2 regions of the Nitrincola sp. genome follow, and region 1 is predicted to be linked to the other one. Evidence: predicted binding sites of a transcription regulator. Region 1 holds the regulator's gene; the other holds the start of a gene.

Region 1 (14,915 bases):
GAGTCCTGAACAAAAACTGGAACATATCCGTAATCTTCAAGCTGAGGGTAAGCAAACCATCATGGTGGGCGATGGCATTAACGATATCCCGGTACTGGTTGGCGCCCAAACCTCGGTATCTATGGGAGCAGCCACTGACTTGGCTAAAACCAATGCTGATGCGGTACTAACCAATAACAACCTGCAAACCCTTGCAGAAGGTATCCGTTTGGCACGCAAAACCCGCACGATCATTAAAGAAAACTTGGGTCTCTCACTACTCTATAACATCATTGCCCTGCCAGCCGCCGCCTTAGGCATGGTGCCACCCTACATTGCCGCGATCGGCATGACTGCCAGCTCGCTGATTGTTACCGGAAATGCTATGCGCCTGGCTCGCCGTGCCAGGAAAACCCAAAGTACTCAGGTCGCTCCGCTGCCTGAGTCAGCTAAAGCCAAGGCAGGTATCTGATGGAAATTATCATTATTTTGATTCCAATCGCACTGATTTTGACGGGATTAGCCTTCTGGGCTTTTTTCTGGAGTGTTAACAGTGGCCAGTTCGACGATTTAGAGTCTCCCGCTCACAGCATTCTGTATGACGATGACGAAGACATGATCCCGGATGACGCCAAAGTAGATCCAAAGAGCAGCCGAAAGTCGGATGAATGAACCGCTGCTGCTAACCACAGCTTTCCTGATCGGGCTACTCGGTAGCACCCACTGCATCGGCATGTGTGGTGGTATTGCCGCCAGCGTTGGCTTGAATACACTGGGTGGTAAATATCCGGCCTGGTCGATACTGCTGGGGTATAATCTTGGCCGCATCGGCAGTTACACCCTGGCAGGAGTTTTAATAGGCGTTGCAGGAGCAATGGTTGCAACAGGCATCACAGGCCTGATACTGCAAACCTTTGCAGGCATACTGCTGATTGCCATGGGGCTTTATGTTGGTCAATGGTGGTTTGGTATTACCCGACTGGAAAAGCTCGGCGGGCATCTATGGCGACATATCCAACCCTATGCGGCCAGGATTCTTCCTGTTCGCAACCCACACCAAGCCATTTTATTAGGTATACTCTGGGGCTGGCTGCCCTGTGGTCTGGTATATAGTACATTGCTCTGGTCATCGGCTGCAGGTAGCTGGCAACAAAGCGCCCTGCTGATGGCCGCATTCGGACTGGGTACGTTACCCGCCATGTTTACCACTGGGCTGCTTGCCCGTCAGGTCCGCAGCATTATGCAGAAACGTCTGACCCGCCAGATAGCAGGCGCATTGATTATTGGCTTTGGTATCTATACTTTGCCACTCAGCAGCCTGTTCAATCTGTAGAATCAGTAGACTGGCGTGTAAAAAGTTTTTAAAGATTGATTGAATTGAGGTATTTTTGGTGATAAACGATAGTCGCATTGTATGGGATATGGATCTGATTAAACGCTACGATCTGTCAGGCCCACGCTATACTTCCTACCCGACAGCAGTGCAGTTTGATCCAGCACTTTCACCAGCCGCTCTGATCAGCGAAGGACAGAACTCAGCCGATAAAGCTGCGCCTTTGTCGCTGTATGTGCATATCCCCTTTTGTGCCCATGTTTGTTATTACTGTGCCTGCAACAAGGTCATCACCCGAAACCGTGACCGTGCTCAACCCTACCTGGATACTGTTTACCGCGAAATGAAGCAGCTATCGCAATGGTACAGTGATGACCGGATCGTGGATCAGTTGCACTGGGGTGGTGGTACACCGACGTTTATCAGTGATCAGCAGATGGATGAGCTGATGTCTGCTTTACGCAATCAATTCAATTTGCGTAATGATGACAAGGGTGACTATTCAATCGAAATCGACCCACGTGAAGCCAGCCCGGAAACACTGGAAGTACTGCGCAAAACAGGCTTCAACCGAATTAGCTTAGGGGTACAGGACCTGGACCCTAAGGTGCAGAGTGCCGTCAATCGCGTCCAGCCATTGGAACAAACCCAGGCCGTACTCGACAAGTCGCGTCAGCTGGGTTTTTCATCCATTAATATGGATCTGATTTACGGCCTACCGCATCAGTCAGAACAAAGTTTTGATGACACCCTGGATGTAGTGATCGGCATGAACCCCGATCGACTGTCAGTGTTTAATTATGCCCACCTCCCGGATCGCTTTCGCTCTCAGAAGCATATCAATCCTGACGAACTGCCCAGCCCGGAAACCAAGCTGGCAATACTGCAAAACACCATCGATAAGCTGCTGAATGCAGGTTATGTCTATATCGGCATGGACCACTTCGCAAAACCCGATGATACCCTGGCACTGGCCCAAGCAGCGGGCCAATTACATCGCAACTTTCAGGGCTACACTACACATGCTGAATGTGACTTGGTCGCCATGGGGGTTTCTGCAATCAGTCAGATCGGCCGGGTTTATTACCAGAATGAACATGACCTCGCCACCTATACACAAGCGGTGACACAACAGCAGCATGCCATCAAACGTGGTGTCTGTCTGAGTGATGATGACATTGTCAGAGGTGCGGTAATCAACCAACTGATTTGTCACTTTGAACTGAATCCTGCGACAATCGAGCAGCGCTTCAGCCTGAATTTTGATCAATATTTTGCCGCAGAATTAGCAGAACTTCAGCAGTTTGAAGCCGATGGTCTGATTCAGCGTCAAGGTCGCCAGATCAGCGTCACCCCTTCGGGTCGACTATTGATACGCCGTATCTGTATGGCATTTGATGCATATATACCGAAACAGCAGCCAACACGAGGCTATTCACGCATTATATAACGTCGGCTTTAGCAGAATAAGCTGAACTATTCTGGTGCAGCCTTCACCCTGCAGCAGAAATGTTACATAATGGCAGCTATAATTTTGAGTTCACGGGGAAGGCAAGCAGATGGAAGATAAAAAATCGACAGGTAAGCTCCACAGCCTGAATCAGGTTCATTGCAGCACCTGCAGTTTGAGTTCTCTTTGCCTTCCGGTATCACTCAACATGACCGAGATGGAACGGCTTGATACGATCATTGATAAAAGCCGACCCTTGAAAAAGGGTGATCATCTTTTCCGCCAGGGTGATGCATTTGGCAGTGTCTATGCCATTCGTGCCGGTTCGGTTAAAAGCTACAGCATCACTGATGACGGTGAAGAGCAGATCACCGGTTTCTTTTTTCCGGGTGAACTGGTTGGCCTGAGTGCTTACGACACATCGACCTATCCTGTCTCAGTGAAAGTGCTGGAAACCACCACCGTGTGCGAGATTCCCTTCGAACGCCTGGATGAACTGTCAGGGCATATGCCTGAACTTAGACGTCAGTTACTACGCACCATGAGTAAAGAAATCTGCAACGATCAACAGATGATGATGTTGCTGTCGAAGAAAAATGCCGAACAACGTGTAGCCAGCTTTCTACTCAAGCTTTCGCAGCGTTTTCATGAACGCGGCTACTCACCCAGTTTTTTCCGCTTATCCATGTCACGTAACGAGATAGGCAACTATCTTGGGCTGGCAGTCGAAACCATCAGCCGTATTTTCACCCGCTTCCAGACTTTAGGACTGATCCATGTAGATGGCAAAGAAGTCGAAATTCTGGATAACGGGAAGCTCAATGAGCACTCAGGCGAAGCACAAACGACTGATAATGCCTGCAAAAGCAGCCGCTAATCAGCACATTTATCAGTTGAATCACTTGCCTTCGGAGACATAAATGTCCTACGACGAATTTTATATCAAGTCGGTGATCCGCTCGATCCCTGACTGGCCTGAACCCGGTGTTGTTTTTCGTGATGTGACGCCAGTGTTTAAAGATCCCAAAGCCATGCGCATGGTGTGTGATGCGTTTATCCAGCGGTACATGAACACGGATATAACCCACATAGCCAGCATTGATGCCCGGGGCTTTATTCTTGGGTCAGTGGTTGCCTATCAGTTGAACCTGCCGATGATTCTGATCCGCAAGAAAGGTAAGTTGCCCGGTGATACTTTGTCACAGGAATACAATCTTGAATATGGCACAGCGGCCATCGAAATGCAGACAGACGCACTGCAACCAGGACCCGAGGCCAATGTACTGGTGTTTGATGACCTGATTGCAACGGGTGGCACAGTCATGGCCGCGTTATCCTTGATCAACAAGCTCGGCGGTAAGGTACATGAAGTCGCCGCACTGATTGATTTACCCGATCTGATGGGCTCTCAGAAAATCCAGGACAGCAATGTCGCCGTATTCAGTCTGCTGGCTTATGAGGGCCTGTAACAACCATGAACAGCTTTAAAAATTTGCTCTGCTACCGTTTTGAACCCGATTCAACCCTGTCACCGGAAACCCTCGAAAAAGCGCTTTCAGAACACCCTTTCACCCCCTGTGGACGCCATGAGTTACAGCGCAGTGGCTGGGTGGCGCCCTGCCCTTTTGCTGACTCACTGGTATTCACCAGTAGCGGTTATATGCTGATCACCCTGTTACGGGAAGAACGCATACTGCCAGCCAGCGTGATTCGTGATGAGGTGCAAGAGCGGGTCAGTCGTATCGAAGCGACCGATGCGCGCAAAGTCTACAAAAAAGAGAAAGACCAGCTTAAGGATGAAGTAGTGCTGGAGCTGCTCCCGCGCGCTTTCTCCAAACGACAGAGCTGCCGCGCCCTGCTGATGCCAGAGCAAGGCTGGCTGCTAATCGACTCAGGTAGTTTCAATCGGGGTGAGCTGTTGCTGAATGCGTTACGTGAAGCTCTCGGTTCACTGAAAGTAAAACCGCTTAACGTTAACCAGGCTCCAGCCAGCGTGATGACACAGTGGTTGCAAGATATCAACCAGGTCAGCAGTGGCTTTGAAGTGGATGATGAATGTGAGTTACGCGATACTTCAGCTGAAGGGGGCGTCATTCGTATCAAGGGGCAGCCTCTATTCAGTGACGAAATACGTGCCCACCTGGATACTGACATGCAGGTCACCCGCCTTGCAGTCACCTGGGAAGAGCAACTGAGCTTTGTGCTGCATGCCGACCTGACCCTGCACCGCCTCAAACTGACGGACCAGTATAATGAACAACTGGAACACGATCGTCCAGAAGATGAAGTGGCCGACTTTGATGCCGCTGTTACCCGCATGGGGCTGGAAATAAGCCGTTTGCTTCCGGCGCTGGCCAGCAGCTTCGGTGGCGAACCGGTCAGCGATTAATCTACCGGGAAACCTGATCACTAACTCGACAAAAAATAGCAGAGTGCAGTCATGTACAGCGTAAAAGAAAGTTTTTACACCCTGCAGGGAGAAGGTGCCCACGCGGGCCGCCCAGCTATTTTCTGTCGTTTTACCGGCTGCAACCTCTGGTCTGGACGTGAACAAGATCGTGCCTCAGCCGTGTGTAACTTTTGTGATACTGACTTTGTCGGCACAGATGGACAGAACGGCGGTAAGTTTGCTACGCCAGAGGCTCTGGTAACCCACCTGAAACGCTTTTGGCCACTCACCACCACCGAACCCCCTTATCTGGTTTGCACTGGTGGTGAGCCTGCGCTACAGCTGGATCAAGCACTGGTGGATGCCTTGCACCGGGAAGGATTCATCATTGCCGTAGAAACCAATGGCACCAAACCCCTGCCTGATGGCATCGACTGGATCTGCGTCAGCCCCAAAGCGGATACCCCCTTATATCTGCAAGGGGGGGATGAGCTCAAACTGGTTTATCCCCAGATCCAGGCCCTACCGGAGCGTTTCGAACAGTTGCATTTCAACCATTTCTATCTGCAACCCATGGACGGCCCAGCTCAGTCAGCCGCACTGGCGGCCTGCATTGACTATTGTAAAGCCCATCCGCGCTGGAAACTCAGCCTGCAAACCCACAAGCTGATTGGCATAGATTAACTACTGACAGCCAACTGCTTCAGAACGCCAAACAGCCACGCACGATTACGCCAGACAATCAGCAGCATGGCTGGCAGCTGCATCAGCACACCATACACCAACGCACTGGCCGACATTTCTGGACTCTGCAGCAAGGTGCTGGTCACCAATAAGGCCGTTCCTGCATTCTGTAGCCCCACCTCCACCAACAGAGTAATCTGCTGCGGCTCATCCAAGCCCAACATCCTGGCAAGAATATAACCCAGGCTCATAGCGGCCAGCACCAGAATTAATACTGGCAGCGCAAGTTGTGGCAGCAACACGATCAAGCGATCCCAACTGCTAACCACCAGCAAAATAACCGTCATTAGCATCAGGATCAGAGCCAATGAACGAAACAGCGATCGAAGTTTATGATTCAAGTTGGGGCAATACTGGCCAAACAACATACCCAGCACAACCGGTAGTAGCGTTATTAATACCATCTGCCCAATAGCCTGAATTACAGGAAAACGAACCAGTGTGCTTTCCAGTGATAACCAGGTTAGGATCAAGGCGGTCAGTAACGGCAAGGTAAACGGAATAATCAGGCTATTAATGGCTGTCAACGACACTGACAGCGCCGCATCCCCCCTGGCCAGCAGAGTGATGGCATTCGACGTGGCTCCACCGGGAGCAAACGTCAGAATCATAAGACCTGCTGCTAATAAGGGTGGCAAATTAAACAACTGCACCACGATCCATCCCAGCAGGGGCAACATCAATAATTGAGTCAGGATACCCAGAAAAACCGGAACAGGCTGCCGGGCAACACGCACAAAATCCGATAGTTTAAGTGACATGCCAACACTGAGCATGATGACGAACAGGGCAAGGGGCAGAAAGATCTGACTAACCAGTGTGGCTTGCATAAAGTAAACCCGCTTTTAGCTTTTCTGAATGATGCAAAAATTTTAGCAGAAGCACCGGCTAAATGCTGCATTGCAAAAAACTTTTTGGCTTTTTAGGCCCTTCTAAATGGCCGCTCTCAGACGCTGAATCCCGCAGTATATATAGGCTGTATAAGCCTACTCACAACTTCTGTGGATAACCCTGTGCAAAGAACGCCGATAAGTGTTTTTTAACCCCGTTTTCACACGCCCCAGCACAGATTGATTAATAATTAACCACTTATTTATTAGCAACAAAATCAAATGGTTACACTATTATTTTACGACTTATTAAGATTTTCCGGATTGAGTTTTGATTTTTTCCGTTTTTGTGATGATCTTTCGGCTGTCAACCCTTTTATCAAATGTTATTCACATTTTATTTCATTCCCGTGTCGGTTTTATTTCTAACCATTCATGATGGCAGCTCAAGCTGACACAGGGTAAGATATGGCTTTTCACTCATGCGGTTTTTTTACAGATGCGCGACACATCCGATCAGCGACAGGCGGCAGCTCAACGAATCAGCATCATTGGAGCCATCGTCAATGCACTCTTAAGTGCGCTGAAGGTGATCGGTGGTGTTTTGACCGGCTCGACTGCACTTATTGCCGATGGGTTGCACTCGTTGTCTGACATGGCCACCGACATGATGGTCATATTTCTGCTGGGCATTTCTCACAAGAAACCAGACAAAGAACACCCGTGGGGACATGGTCGATTTGAAACACTAGGCACAGTATTTCTGGCCGTTATTTTACTTTCAGTTGCCGGCTTCATGACCTGGGACAGCCTCAAGTTACTCTTTGCGGGCGAGATTCCTTCACCACCGACCTGGCCAGCACTGATCATTGCCGCCATTTCTATTCTGGCCAATGAAGTACTGTTTTTCTATACCCTGAAAGTAGGTAAGGCAAACCACTCCAACCTGATCATAGCCAATGCCTGGCACCATAGAACTGATTCCCTGTCATCAATTGTCGTCCTGATTGCCATAGCCGGAGCTATTCTAGGTGTTTGGTGGCTGGATGCGTTAGCGGCCGTACTGGTTGCGCTGTTAATCGCCAAGATAGGTATCGACCTGCTACTGAAAAGCCTGGCCGAACTGGTTGATACCGGGCTACCACAGGAACGCGTCAACCAGCTTCGTGAAACAGCGCTGTCGGTTGAGGGTGTGATAGATGTACACAACTTCAGAACCCGCATGATGGGGGGGCAAGGACTGCTGGAGATGCATCTGCAGATACCCGCTCATATGAGCGCCTCTGAAGGACACTTTATCGGTGATATCGTCTGTGCCAAACTGAAAAACCGGTTTGATGACATAGGTTACATCATCTATCACATCGACACCTATGACGATGAGTTAATACCCGATATTGCGCAACCACTGATGCCTTCACGTAACGAGGTGGAAAACCACCTGAACGCTGCCATAAGTCGATTATTAGGTGATTGCCCAGCCTATGAGCTGACTATTTACTATGCCCCCAAGTTCATCGAACTCGAAATCAAGTTTAGCCACGAGATCTATCCGTTACTTGAAAACACCGGATTGACTGCCCAGTCGCTGGAAACTAATTTACAAGAGGAGTTGCAAAGCTTGAACTGGTTCCGAAATATTCGTATCTGGCTGCCAGTGAACGACAGCCAGGTCGAAACTTAACTGGTAAAAGGGGCTGAAGGTTCACGCATCGTAACAAACTCCTCAGCCGCGGTAGGATGTATGCCAATGGTGGCATCAAAAACAGCCTTGGTTGCACCGGCCTTCAGCGCTACAGCAATCCCCTGAATGATCTCGCCTGCTTCGGCGCCGACCATATGCACCCCGAGTACTTTATCTGTGTCACGATCGACCAGCAGCTTCATTAAGGTGCGTTCATCACTGCCGCTCAAGGTATGTTTCATCGCCCGAAACTCTGAACGATACACATCCACTTGAGGGTAGCGCTCACGTGCCTGTTCCTCGGTTAAGCCCACTGTGCCGATGTTCGGTTGGCAGAACACCGCCGTGGGAATCAGCTCATAATCCACCGCTGGATTTCCCTGCGCATAGAGCGAGCGAACCAGGGCCATCCCTTCAGCCAGCGCCACAGGCGTCAATTGCACCCGATCAATCACATCCCCGACAGCATAAATAGAAGGCACCTCCGTCTGGAACTGATCATTCACCACCACCGCCCCTTTAGCGCTGAGCTGAACCCCGACCTGCTCCAGCCCCAACCCTTGGGTCTTGGGTACACGGCCGGTTGCATACATGATCTGATCAACCGTTTCCTGGTGGCCGTCATCGAACTGCGCAATCAACTTACCCTCAGGCGTTTTTTCTATCCCGGTCAGGTTAGTATTGAAATGCAGCTGCACCCCTTTTTTAGCGACCTCACGGGCGGTAAACTCACGCACTTCCTGATCAAAACCTTTCAGAAACAGATCGCCACGATGTACCAGATGGGTTTTCGCACCTAGCCCTGCAAAAATACCGGCAAATTCGATAGCGATATAGCCTCCCCCAACAACGATGACTTTGTCAGGAAAATTATCCAGATCGAACACTTCATTGGAGCTGATGATGTGCTCAGCCCCAGGAATGTCCGGTACGAATGGCCAACCGCCCACAGCAACCAGAATACGTTCAGCACTGTAGGTTTTACCTCCCACTTTAACTTCGTGGGGGCCTACTACTGTGGCGCGTTCCTGAATCAGCGTGCAGCCGGCGTTCAACAGCATCTTTTCATAGATACCGTTCAATCGGCTGATCTCTCGGGTTTTGTTGTCTCTCAGTGTCGGCCAGTCAAAGCCTAGCCTCTCAGCCTGAAGGCCAAAACCGGCGGCTTCATGAAAACCTTCAGCATAGTGCGAGGCGTAGACATAAAGTTTTTTCGGTACACAGCCGACATTGACACAGGTGCCTCCCAGGTAACGCTCTTCTGCAATCGCAACACGCACGCCCATGGACGCCGCCATACGCGCGGCTCTCACACCACCCGACCCAGCGCCAATAACAAACAGATCAAAATCAAACTGACTCACGACTGACTCCTCAGGTTTTCAGAATAGTGATTAGGATACACGCTGCAACCTGACACTGACCAATCTAGTTAGGCTAAAAAACCCATTAATATTAACTATCAATAAAAACTCCTCAATCAGTTTGCCGGATCGACCTAAGCCTTTTAGAATGGGGCCTCTTATGACAATCCAAGAGTGAGCTTTATGAAACTGGTTTCGTTCAATACCAATAGTATCCGTATGCGTATACACCAACTGGAAGCGCTAATTGAGACTCATCAGCCGGATGTAATTGGCATACAGGAAACTAAAGTGGCTGACGAAGCCTTCCCTCTGGCTGAAATCGAAGCACTGGGTTACCACGCCTATTTCCATGGTCAAAAAACTCATTACGGCGTATGCCTGCTTTCCCGCCAACCAGCCCTAAGAATAGAAAAAGGCTTTCCGGATGATGATGACATAGCACAGAAGCGTATCATCACCGGTGACTTTCTCAGCGCCTCGGGAAAAACCTACACAGTGATCAATGGCTATTTCCCACAGGGTGAAAACATTGAACACCCGATTAAGTTTCCAGCCAAGCGCAAGTTTTATGCTGATCTGCTGAGTCTATTAGAGACTCAATACTCAACCGAACAGGCACTGGTGGTGATGGGAGATCTGAATATCTCGGCTGAAGATATCGATATCGGCATAGGTGAACCTAACCGTCTGCGCTGGCTCAAGACCGGCAAGACCAGCTTTCAGCCGGAAGAACGTGAGTGGTTATCCAAGTTGCATCACTGGGGTCTTCAGGACAGCTACCGTAAAGTGCATCCACACAAAGACGACAAATTCAGCTGGTTTGATTACCGTAGCAAAGGCTTTGAAGATGATCCCAAGCGCGGTCTGCGTATTGATGCCATCCTCACCACGCCGGTATTAACCCAAGCCTGTATCGCAAGCGATATCGATTATGCCGTACGTGGCATGATCAAACCTTCTGATCATGCCCCTGTCTGGTCGGAGTTTGACTACTGAGCGGCGTCCGGCTTTAACACCAGCACATCACAGGGTACGACATCCAGTACCCTTTCCACACTACTGCCCAACAGCAGACGATCCAGCATGCCTCTGGCAAGTGACCCCATTACCACCAGATTCATGCCCTGATTGCGAACGAACTCGGGTAGTTTTTGGTGGATTTCGCCTTCAATCACGTGCAGCAATGACAGATCAAACTCGGGATCAAACTCTTTGACTACCTGTACTAACCGTGCTTCATGCTCTTCTTTAACCCGCACTTGCATCGACTCAAAATCACCGATGACAGTGTCATCAAAAATAGCTGACTGAGGGACGGAGGCATAGGTATGCAATATATGCAATTCAGCTCCCAGACTCTCGGCCAGTAGCCGAGCTTGAGCCAGGATCTCATGATCCATAACGGCCGCTTTATCATGTAGATGGAAGGGATCTATCGCTGCCACCAGGCGCATACGATCCGGCCAGGGCCGCTCTTTACACAACAGCAAAGGTACCTTGGCTTCACGCAACAGTTCCCAGTCCTGGGGTACCAAAATGCGATGCAACAGGTGCGGATGCTCAGCGACTTCATGCAACAGCAAATCCGGTTGATAGCGTGCAGCCTTGGTCAATACGCCATCGGAAATATCTCTGGCCCAGGCAACATCCGTAGTGATACCTGGCTGCAAACGACGGAATGAAGCCGCAATCTGATCCAACTCTTCTTCCATCATCCGCAATTGCTGGTGCTGAAGGTTCTCAAGTATGGCTGGCCCCACCATGCTCATACTACTGGGATACGACTGATAGCCACATTTGAACAATTCGATACCCGCACCAGTTGACTGACCGATACGCACAGCTTTCTCAAGCAGGCCTTCGGTATTTTCGTCAGTGGTCAGATTAACCAATAGCTTTGAAATTTTAGTCATGATGCCACTCCTTGCTGAGCTTATTTACCCTAATCTTAGCTGAGATTCAGTGCGCTGTTGCTGATCAGGCTCAGCAAAATGGCCAGAGACACAAACCTGAGGGCAATCGACAACCCGGTAACTGGCTCTCATAGAGCTGCGCCCGGCTCTCAACACGGCGGGCGACATTGATCAACCAAGGCTTGGCGTTATAGCTGGCATTTCTGAAGCCGGTATGGCCTTCGTGATAGTTAAGATAAAGGTTATAGGAATCACTCAATGCAACACGGTTACGTTGTTGTGACATATGGTTATACCAACCGATAAAATCCAGCGCATCATCGATGCTGCTACGCCGAGCCAATCGATTACCTGTCGCACGCCGATAATCATCCCAGGTGCCATCCTGGGCTTGTGCATAACCATAGGCTGATGATTTCCTTGGCATCGGAATCAAACCAAACAGATAAGGTCTGGGAGGCCGGGCATTATGTTGAAAGGCAGACTCCTGGCGGATAAATGCAATCTGAGTGGAGACTGGCGTCCCCCAACGGGACTCGGATTGTTTAGCCGCATGATACCAGGAAGGGTCATGCGAAATGATGTCACAGATATTGTCCTGCGCTCTGGCAGGCGGTGGTGACGACGCACAACCGGATAGCAGGGCTAACAGCAAGAGTGTGACTATAACCAACTGTAATTGAGGAAGTTTATTCATACCAAGAATATAACCCATTACCCGCTGATTCGCACCCCTGCTACTTACTCAAACGCAAAAGCCGCACGGAACTTGTCAGTGCGGCTTTTATTCAGGAGATGTCAGTTGTTAATGGGGATGCTTTCCATCGGCAATAACCTCTGGATCCGGTTCCTCTTCAATATGAATAGGCTCATCCGGTTGCTCCCCTGCATGATCTTTCAAGGCCTGCTTGCCACGCAGCTCAATCATCAACCACAGCACAAAGCCTATCCCCAAGCCCCAGGCAGCACCGTGGGTTGCCAGAACCACACCCATGATACCGGCTACGCCCATAGAGGTAGCATTGTCGATCTGCTCAACGGCAACGGCAATACACAGGTAGCCAGTAATCAGCAGGGTAATAGATAGCGCGATGGGTAGAACGGGTTTGAACAGTGTAACCAGCGGTAACAGAAACAGCGCAATGAATCCAACAATCCAGAACACACCGGCACCGGAGTAGATAGTATCCATGGCACTGCGGCCATAGCGGTAACGCTCAGCAATCGTAGCCATAGCACCGGTAAACAGTGGACCGGCAAGACCTGGATAAGGCGCAAAGAAGGAATGTATCAGATTACGAATACCGGTGATCAGATGAACGCGGTCAACGTTCACTTCAATTTTTTCATCTGGACGCAGATGATCAACACGCTTAATCAAACTTTGCCCGACGATAATGTCACCAAACGCAATGATATAGGCAATAATCGCTGTTGGAATAGCAGCCAGCATAAGCTCTATGCCGGGGAAACCGATACTGAATGGCAGGTAATCCCAGATTTTATGAAATGCCGGTAATTCGATACCCCACTGTACAGCGGGTAACGGATATTCAGAAATAGACCAGCCGATAAACATGGTGATCAGCATGCCCGGTACCATACCGTAGCTGGCAATGATCTTTGCCCAACGATGTTTTTCCACCCAATCCCGAAACGAAAGCGAAAAGAGCACATAGACGGTCACTAGACCACCGATCCCCAGCGAGATAGGTGTGTTGTAAAGGCGCCCGCCTTCGCTGATCTCACCACTGATCGCCGCAATACCCGCACCAAGCAAAATACCGGCCTTGATAGAATTGGGGATATTGTTAACCAGTTTTGACCCTAGTCGGGTTATACCCATAAACAGAAAAATAAAGGTAACCACCAGCTGTAACCCGACCAGAGCACGGATCGCATCCGGACCCGGTTCAAAATCACCGATAAACAGCAACACCACGGGAATTGCCGGGGTGATCCAGCCAGGCACAAAGGGCACCCCCAACAGGTTGGGCAGCATAAAGCCGATACCGCAAACTACGACATAGGCCAAAGCAACGTCATAAGGCAGGCCAAGATAGCGTTCCAGCAGGGGAATCATCCCCATAGCGACCACAAACATGACCAATGCCTGAATCGTTTCCGCCACTTCCCAGCGGTAGTGGATAAACGGCAAACGTATCTTAAACGGGCCGGCAGGCCAGTAAGGGTGCTCCTCACCATGCTTACGCTGATATAACATAATGCTCTCTCTGTTTTTATGCTTTTAAATACGGGATTGAAGTGCGACTCCAGCGCACTTCACGGGGAGTCGTAAAGGTATACCCTTACAGAGAGAGAAGTCGATACACACAAGAGCGACTTTAGTCGCGAATAACCACTAAAGTATTAGGGTAAGCACCGATTATTAGCTATTTACAATATTAAATACAAAAACCCTTTAACCCTTAGTAGCTGTAACGCAACCGTGCATAAAAGCTAGAGGCATCCGCAAACTGGCCAAAGAAGGTATGTGGCTTCTGCCCACCAAACAAATTACCGCCTAGAGTGAGCAACCAATGATCATCAAAACGATAATTCACGGCTGGACGCACGAAGTAGTCTTTATCGCTGGGCGACCAATAGGTGAACAGTGACAAGGTCAGATTATCCTGGCGTAAACGCTGCGTAAGGCGCAATGTCAGCAAATGCCGGTATTCATCCGGGCGGTAGCGGCCATCCGCAAGCGGCCAACTTCGTTTCAATGCTGAATAATCCTGGGTCCACTCCAGATAATACTGCAGGGCGGCATTAAAATTCGTCATGACCTCACGATCATACCCCAGCAAAACCCGTAGCTGATCGTTTGGAATCCGTGGATTATCACCCTGGGCATCACTGCCCTCATACCAGGCAATTTCGGCATTAGCGATACCACCCGCCAGTGGTGCACGCGCACTGGCACCATAGGTGTCCAGACGGGGGAAGTAAGCCTCACCCGACGCTGTCATTCCCAAGGGCTGAGTCCAGTAACCACGATAGGCATATAACGCCCATTCTGTGGCATCGACGGTGCCATACAGGCGAGCCGCCCATTGGCTTTCCCGTCCCCAGCGATCACGCGTTTGTGGCCGGATACGCCCGTCGGGTGAGGCCATTTGCGAGTCGCTCATGGCGGAAAAATAACTGAACCTGTCACCCTTTATAAATCGGTCTGACTGAAATTCAGGTGTCCACACCAGGTCCAGATTGGCAACTGAGGTAA
Region 2 (5,524 bases), on a different contig from region 1:
ATTCATAGAAGTGCTCTTAAATTATGCTCTTAAAATAGACTTTTTAAACATACAGCTACAGGGATTCCAGAAAGGAGATCAAAGCATCTCGCTGAGGTTTATCCAGCTGTGTGAAGCGATTTCGTGCTATTTGTGCTTCACCGCCGTGCCAGAGGATGGCTTCTGTCAGACTACGAGCCCGACCATCATGCAAAAAATGCGTCTGGCCACTGGTGGCCTGTGTCAGGCCGATGCCCCATAAAGGCGGTGTTCGCCATTCGTTGCCGTTGGCATTAAATTCAGCTCGGTGGTCAGCCAGTCCTTCACCCATATCATGCAACAACAGATCGGTGTATGGCCAGATTTTTTGGTTGGCAAGTCCAGCTGGAGCATCGGCTGCGGTGATATAAGAGGGTCGGTGGCAGGCATTACATCCCAACGCGTAAAACTGTTCGCGCCCTTCGGCCACTTCAGGCGCCTGAGTGCTCGATCGTGCAGGTACGGCGAGATGTTGAATATAGAGTTGCAGTGCAGAGACGACTGCATCCGATGCTTCAACATTATCCAGGTGAGGGCTGTTACCATCGGGTGCTTGTCTGCAGAGCGTTTGCTGCTCTGTACAGCCACCATACCCCTGTGGATACATGCTGGTGGAAATACCTATATCCTCGTGAAAGGCGGAATTGTTTTGCTGTTTAATCGTAGGGTGTCCGGCTTTCCAGCCAAATCGGCCGATAGCTGTCGCTTGGGCATCAATATCCCACACCCGGTTGGCTTTTCCTGAAATGCCATCACCGTTTTGATCATTAGGATCTTCCCAGGCCAGAATATCCTCGTCACTGATCGCTTCCAGTAAACCCAGTCCGATCATCTGCGGGGCGATGCGTGGAGAAAGCTGGGTATCCGGATGCAGCGGCCCATATTTCAAATCCGTGATGCTGTAGTTGGGTTGGCGTAGTGTCAGGGTTTCACCATCAGCAAAGTGAAAAGGGATTTCGTCGTAGCTCAGGGTAAAGCGCCCCTCAGCTGGAATGCCTTGAATGGAAAAGTCCTGCAGTTGAGTGCCGTAGGTCGGTTCTGGAATAACCCCGGATTGTCCTGAATCCAATGCGTGCCTATCCTGGTCATTTTGTGCCGGAATACTCAGGCGCAATAGCATCGACACAGCATTGTAGTTGTCTTGACTGGTATCCGGTGTATGTCCACGACCATTATTGGTATGGCAGCGCAGGCATGAACGTGAATTGAACAGAGGCCCCAATCCGTCACTGGCTTTGGTTGATGCTGGCGCAGAGACCCATATTTTCTTGAATAGGCTTCTACCCAGGGTGAACATCATCTGTTCACTATCAGCTAGTAGAGCGGATGGGTGAGAAAAGGCTTTTTCATTTCGTGCCACCTGTGCCGTAGCTTCTCCGGCCGGTTGCAATTCTGATGTCTGATAGACAGGCGTGTTACCGGCTGCCGTAGAGGCAGCCAGTAGCAGACTGAATCCCAGCGTATTCAATCTTTGTTGAGACATGCGTGATACTTAGCCGTTAATAACTAGGTCAGGATTGTCCAGGCTGTCCGAACCTTCCAGTTCGATGCCGTCCAGCTCAAGTGCATTGATAGCCTTCTCGATAGAACGGGTCTGTGTAGTCAGCTTGTCAACCAGTTGTTGTACCAGTGCATTACCTTCAGTATTGCCTGCACCAATCAGTACATCGAAAGTGTTGCCTTGGGCGGCAGCATCAACAATGGCCTGGGCGGCCGCCTGGGTTTCAGCGAGCTCGGATGAGAGCTGCTGCTCAACTTCAGGTGCACTGGCTTTCAGCATGTCGGCCAGTGATGCGCCTTGCACAACAGAGCCATCGACACGGGTGTACTGGCCCTGAAATACGTTATTTATCCCCAGTACGTCGTAGAAGTGTGAGTTGTGGGTATTGTCTGAAAAGCAATCGTGCTCTTCTTCTGGGTCATGCAGCATCAGACCGAGCTTAGTGCGTTCACCAGCCAACTCCCCGTAGGAAAGACTACCCATCCCGGTCAGAATTGTTGCCAGTGCACCTTTTTCACCTTTATCAACCAGCTGCACGCGGGCTTCGCCGCCCTCTTTCCAGTTATCAGCCATCTCTTCCAGATCAGAAATCAACAGGTCTGTGGCGACAGACAGGTACTGGCGGCGACGATCACAGTTTCCGTCGGTGCAGTTTTCCAGGCTAAAGTCGGTAGCAGGTCTTTCGCCGGCACCTGGCTCGGTACCATATAGATCCTGTCCCCAAAGCAAAAACTCGATGGCGTGATAGCCGGTCGCTACATTCGCTTCAATCTCATCGATTTCATGCAGGGTTTCTGCCAGAAGCTCTGCAGTAATTTCTGTCGTATCAACAGTTTCATTGCCCAGTTGAATCGATGTATTAGCAATGACATTGGCGGTGTACAGGGCATTTTCATCAGACATGTCGCCGTAGCTGCTGCTATCGACATAATCAATCAAACCTTCATCGAGAGGCCAGGCATTCACACGACCTTCCCAGTCATCCACTATCGCGTTACCAAAGCGGAATACTTCGGTCTGTTGATAGGGGACACGGGATGCTATCCAGGCTTCACGGGCAGCCTGCAGTGTTTCTTCACTGGGGTTGGCTAACAGACTATCAACTTTGCTTTTGAGTGCTTGCGCCGTGGTGACGGAGTCACTGTAGCCGGCTTCGGCTATGTCGGCATAGGTCTTCAATACAGCGGCAGGCTCGGCTGCGATAGCCTGGTGAGTGGCACCCGCTAACGCGAGACCTACATAAAGCAGGGTTAGTGTGCGTTTCATAACTTTCTCCCTCGTTCGATTTGAAAAACATCCTATATGATAATCATTATTGTTACAATTAACCATGTTGTTTAGTTTAGTTGATGCTGATCTGTATCATGTTTTCTTTTAAAGTGCCGGTATATAGTGCTTTTCTTGAGGGTGATTTTACGGTGCTGCTGGAGTTAGCGGGAGTGGAAATGAAAAAAGTAAGTTTTACTAGCCTGTCAAATGTGGCTTTATTACTGGCCGCCTCGAGTGTGTTTATGCTGCCTGCTTTGGCAGATGATTCCGTGGCAACAGGGGGGTCTTCGAATAAGGAGCAGTTGGGGCAGGCGTTGTTCTTTGATCCCATCTTGTCAATGACACGCAGCCAGTCCTGCGCGACCTGTCATGCACCGGATAAGGGGTTTTCAGACCACCGTGGAGAGGGTGTCGCGGCGGCAGTTTCACTGGGTGATGATGGTAAATCGCTGGGAGACAGAAATGCTCCCGCTATCGGCTATGCGGCTTTTATTCCACCTTTTCACCGCAATGATGATGGGGTGTATGTGGGCGGACAGTTCTGGGATGGTCGTGCATCCACTTTGGTCGATCAGGCAGAAGGGCCGCCGCTTAATCCTATTGAAATGGCATTGCCGGATAAGCAGACACTGGTGACCCGTTTAGCAGAGCATCCGAGCTATCAGCCACTTTTTGCTGAGGTCTATGGTAGCGATATTTTTCATAACGCTGACGCTACTTATAGAGCTGTGGCTGATGCGATTGCCAGCTTCGAGCAAACGGCCTTGTTTGCGCCCTTTGATTCAAAGTATGACCGCTATCTTCGCGGTGAAGTTAGTCTGACGCCTGAAGAAGACTTGGGAATGACATTATTCTTCTCACAGCAGTTTACTAATTGCAATCTGTGCCACCAATTGCAGGCTTTGCCGGGCAGTGAGCAGGAAACTTTCAGTAATTATGAGTTCCACAATATCGGCGTACCCGAAAACACCGATTTACGTGCATTAAATGCCGTCACTATGCCAGATGAAGGCCTTTTTGCTCACCCAGATGTGTCAGATCCACTGCAACGAGGTAAATTCAAAACGCCAACGCTACGCAATGTGGCCGTAACCGCGCCCTATATGCACAACGGTGTTTTTAAGGATCTGCGTACGGTGGTGTTGTTCTATAACAAATACAACAGCCGTAAAGCATCTATGCAGATTAACCCGGAAACCGGTGAGCCTTGGAGGGAAGCTGAAATAGCGGAGAATTTGTCTCTGGATGAGTTGGAAACAGGACCGGCCTTAGATGATCGGCGTGTGGACGCCCTGGTAGCCTTCTTGAAAACCCTGACAGATCAGCGTTATGAGCATTTATTGGCCTCCCCGCAGGGACTTGAACCCCGATCTGACCCTTAGGAGGGGTCCGTTCTATCCAGTTGAACTACAGGGAGAAGGCGCGGGTATTGTACTGAGAATTGGCCTGGCTGACCAGTGTGAGAGGCTTAGGCTTTACCTATGCTACGTTGTGCAGCGTAATTGCCTTTGCCGCCAGCCGGATCATAAAGCACATTGGAACCCTGATGTCCCTGTAACAGGGCCAGCAACTGGTCAACATTTTGTTTGCTGCGAGCCAGAATCTGCTCATTACGTTTGCTGGTTGCACGGACATCATTGAGCTGTTGCTTGAGCTGTTGCCAGTCAGATAACACCGCATCTCGCAGTGAGCTGGGCAGCTCTTCCGAAAAGTCTTCAAAGCCAGCCTCTGAGGGGGAGTGTCCAGCCAGGGTTAATGTCTGGTTACGCTCACGGATGTTCGCTTCAATCTTGAGCAGCAACGCATGCTTGTTTCGCGTGGTTAGTTTCAGCCCTTCAAGATCGCGTTGTTCGAGTACGGCGTGTTCTTGCTCAAGAGCCTCTTGCAGTGAGTGGAAAAGCACACAACCCTGACGGGTCAGGGTTGCGAACTGTTCGTAAAGATCTAATGACATAGATTTGATCAACTAAAGAGTTTTTCGAACTGTAATACTTTATCGGCAATACGTTCATTGCTGATGTTGTAACTACCGTCTGCAATGGCGGCTTTTATTTCAGCCACTTTCCCTGCATCAAAATCTGAACTGTCATCAGCCTGCAATTTGGCAGATTGCAGAGCCTGGGCGGCATCGCTAAGACGAACAGTATCCGCTTTGGTTGCGGGTGTGTTACCGGCATTACCTTGATTTTCGGGCTTGGCAGACGCTTGCTCTGTCTGCTTGCCGCGGGCGGCTGTCGTCTGGTTGGAGGACAGGCCGTTCAGTTCAATAGCCATCCTGAATCACCTCGTAAACTGGTTATGCTGTAGTTATCGGTCAGCCGTTTATTTTCTTTAATGTTTTTTTATTATTTTTGCAGCTGCACAGCATGAATCGTCACAGTATAGCAACAACCGGTTGTTAAGGCACTTGAACGACACCCGGTGCTGTGATGACTGCCCGTATTTCTATGCCTGTTTGTTCGTTTCTGACCCGTATTTGCTCGCCTGTCAGGCCATCTTCCAGCGCGATGCCAGATGTTCTGATTACCAGAGACCCGCGCCGAGACTCTAGCGATACCTGATCGCCTCGGGAGACGGTCAGTGCATGCTCAACCATACGTGAAGATATAATCTGATCACTGCCCATCGGGCGCCGCACCTGCTTACCCACAAGGTCCTGTTCCCGAGTGAAATAGTCGCCATTCATGCGTATTACATCCTGTTCGACTATACGTATATCAGAGGGCGCTATACGAG

What was found. The regulator FNR, encoded in region 1, switches genes on or off when oxygen is low (the NO sensors DNR and NnrR bind a similar motif). The targets are predictions, from matches to a motif close to TTGATNTANATCAA.
Region 2: the regulator FNR is predicted to act here: its motif matches at 2,872-2,885, upstream of ACN0R1_RS19095 (cytochrome-c peroxidase).

What each region holds. Positions count from the first base shown of each region.
Region 1 is NZ_JBLXDN010000003.1:57,164-72,078, reverse strand. Features, by position in the region: gene ACN0R1_RS03810 (heavy metal translocating P-type ATPase) at 1-451, shown strand, start outside; gene ccoS (cbb3-type cytochrome oxidase assembly protein CcoS) at 451-651, shown strand; gene ACN0R1_RS03800 (sulfite exporter TauE/SafE family protein) at 644-1,312, shown strand; gene hemN (oxygen-independent coproporphyrinogen III oxidase) at 1,374-2,762, shown strand; gene fnr (fumarate/nitrate reduction transcriptional regulator Fnr) at 2,872-3,639, shown strand; gene ACN0R1_RS03785 (adenine phosphoribosyltransferase) at 3,683-4,231, shown strand; gene ACN0R1_RS03780 (recombination-associated protein RdgC) at 4,237-5,151, shown strand; gene queE (7-carboxy-7-deazaguanine synthase) at 5,203-5,835, shown strand; gene ACN0R1_RS03770 (bile acid:sodium symporter family protein) at 5,832-6,725, opposite strand; gene ACN0R1_RS03765 (cation diffusion facilitator family transporter) at 7,225-8,409, shown strand; gene gorA (glutathione-disulfide reductase) at 8,406-9,773, opposite strand; gene xthA (exodeoxyribonuclease III) at 9,957-10,772, shown strand; gene ACN0R1_RS03750 (universal stress protein) at 10,766-11,689, opposite strand; gene ACN0R1_RS03745 (hypothetical protein) at 11,760-12,386, opposite strand; gene ACN0R1_RS03740 (solute carrier family 23 protein) at 12,495-13,913, opposite strand; gene ACN0R1_RS03735 (DUF1302 family protein) at 14,119-14,915, opposite strand, start outside.
Region 2 is NZ_JBLXDN010000046.1:12,595-18,118, forward strand. Features, by position in the region: gene ACN0R1_RS19080 (imelysin family protein) at 1-6, opposite strand, end outside; gene ACN0R1_RS19085 (di-heme oxidoredictase family protein) at 56-1,501, opposite strand; gene ACN0R1_RS19090 (imelysin family protein) at 1,511-2,785, opposite strand; gene ACN0R1_RS19095 (cytochrome-c peroxidase) at 3,031-4,170, shown strand; tRNA gene ACN0R1_RS19100 (tRNA-Arg) at 4,130-4,205, opposite strand; gene ACN0R1_RS19105 (flagella synthesis protein FlgN) at 4,257-4,742, opposite strand; gene flgM (flagellar biosynthesis anti-sigma factor FlgM) at 4,751-5,062, opposite strand; gene flgA (flagellar basal body P-ring formation chaperone FlgA) at 5,187-5,524, opposite strand, start outside.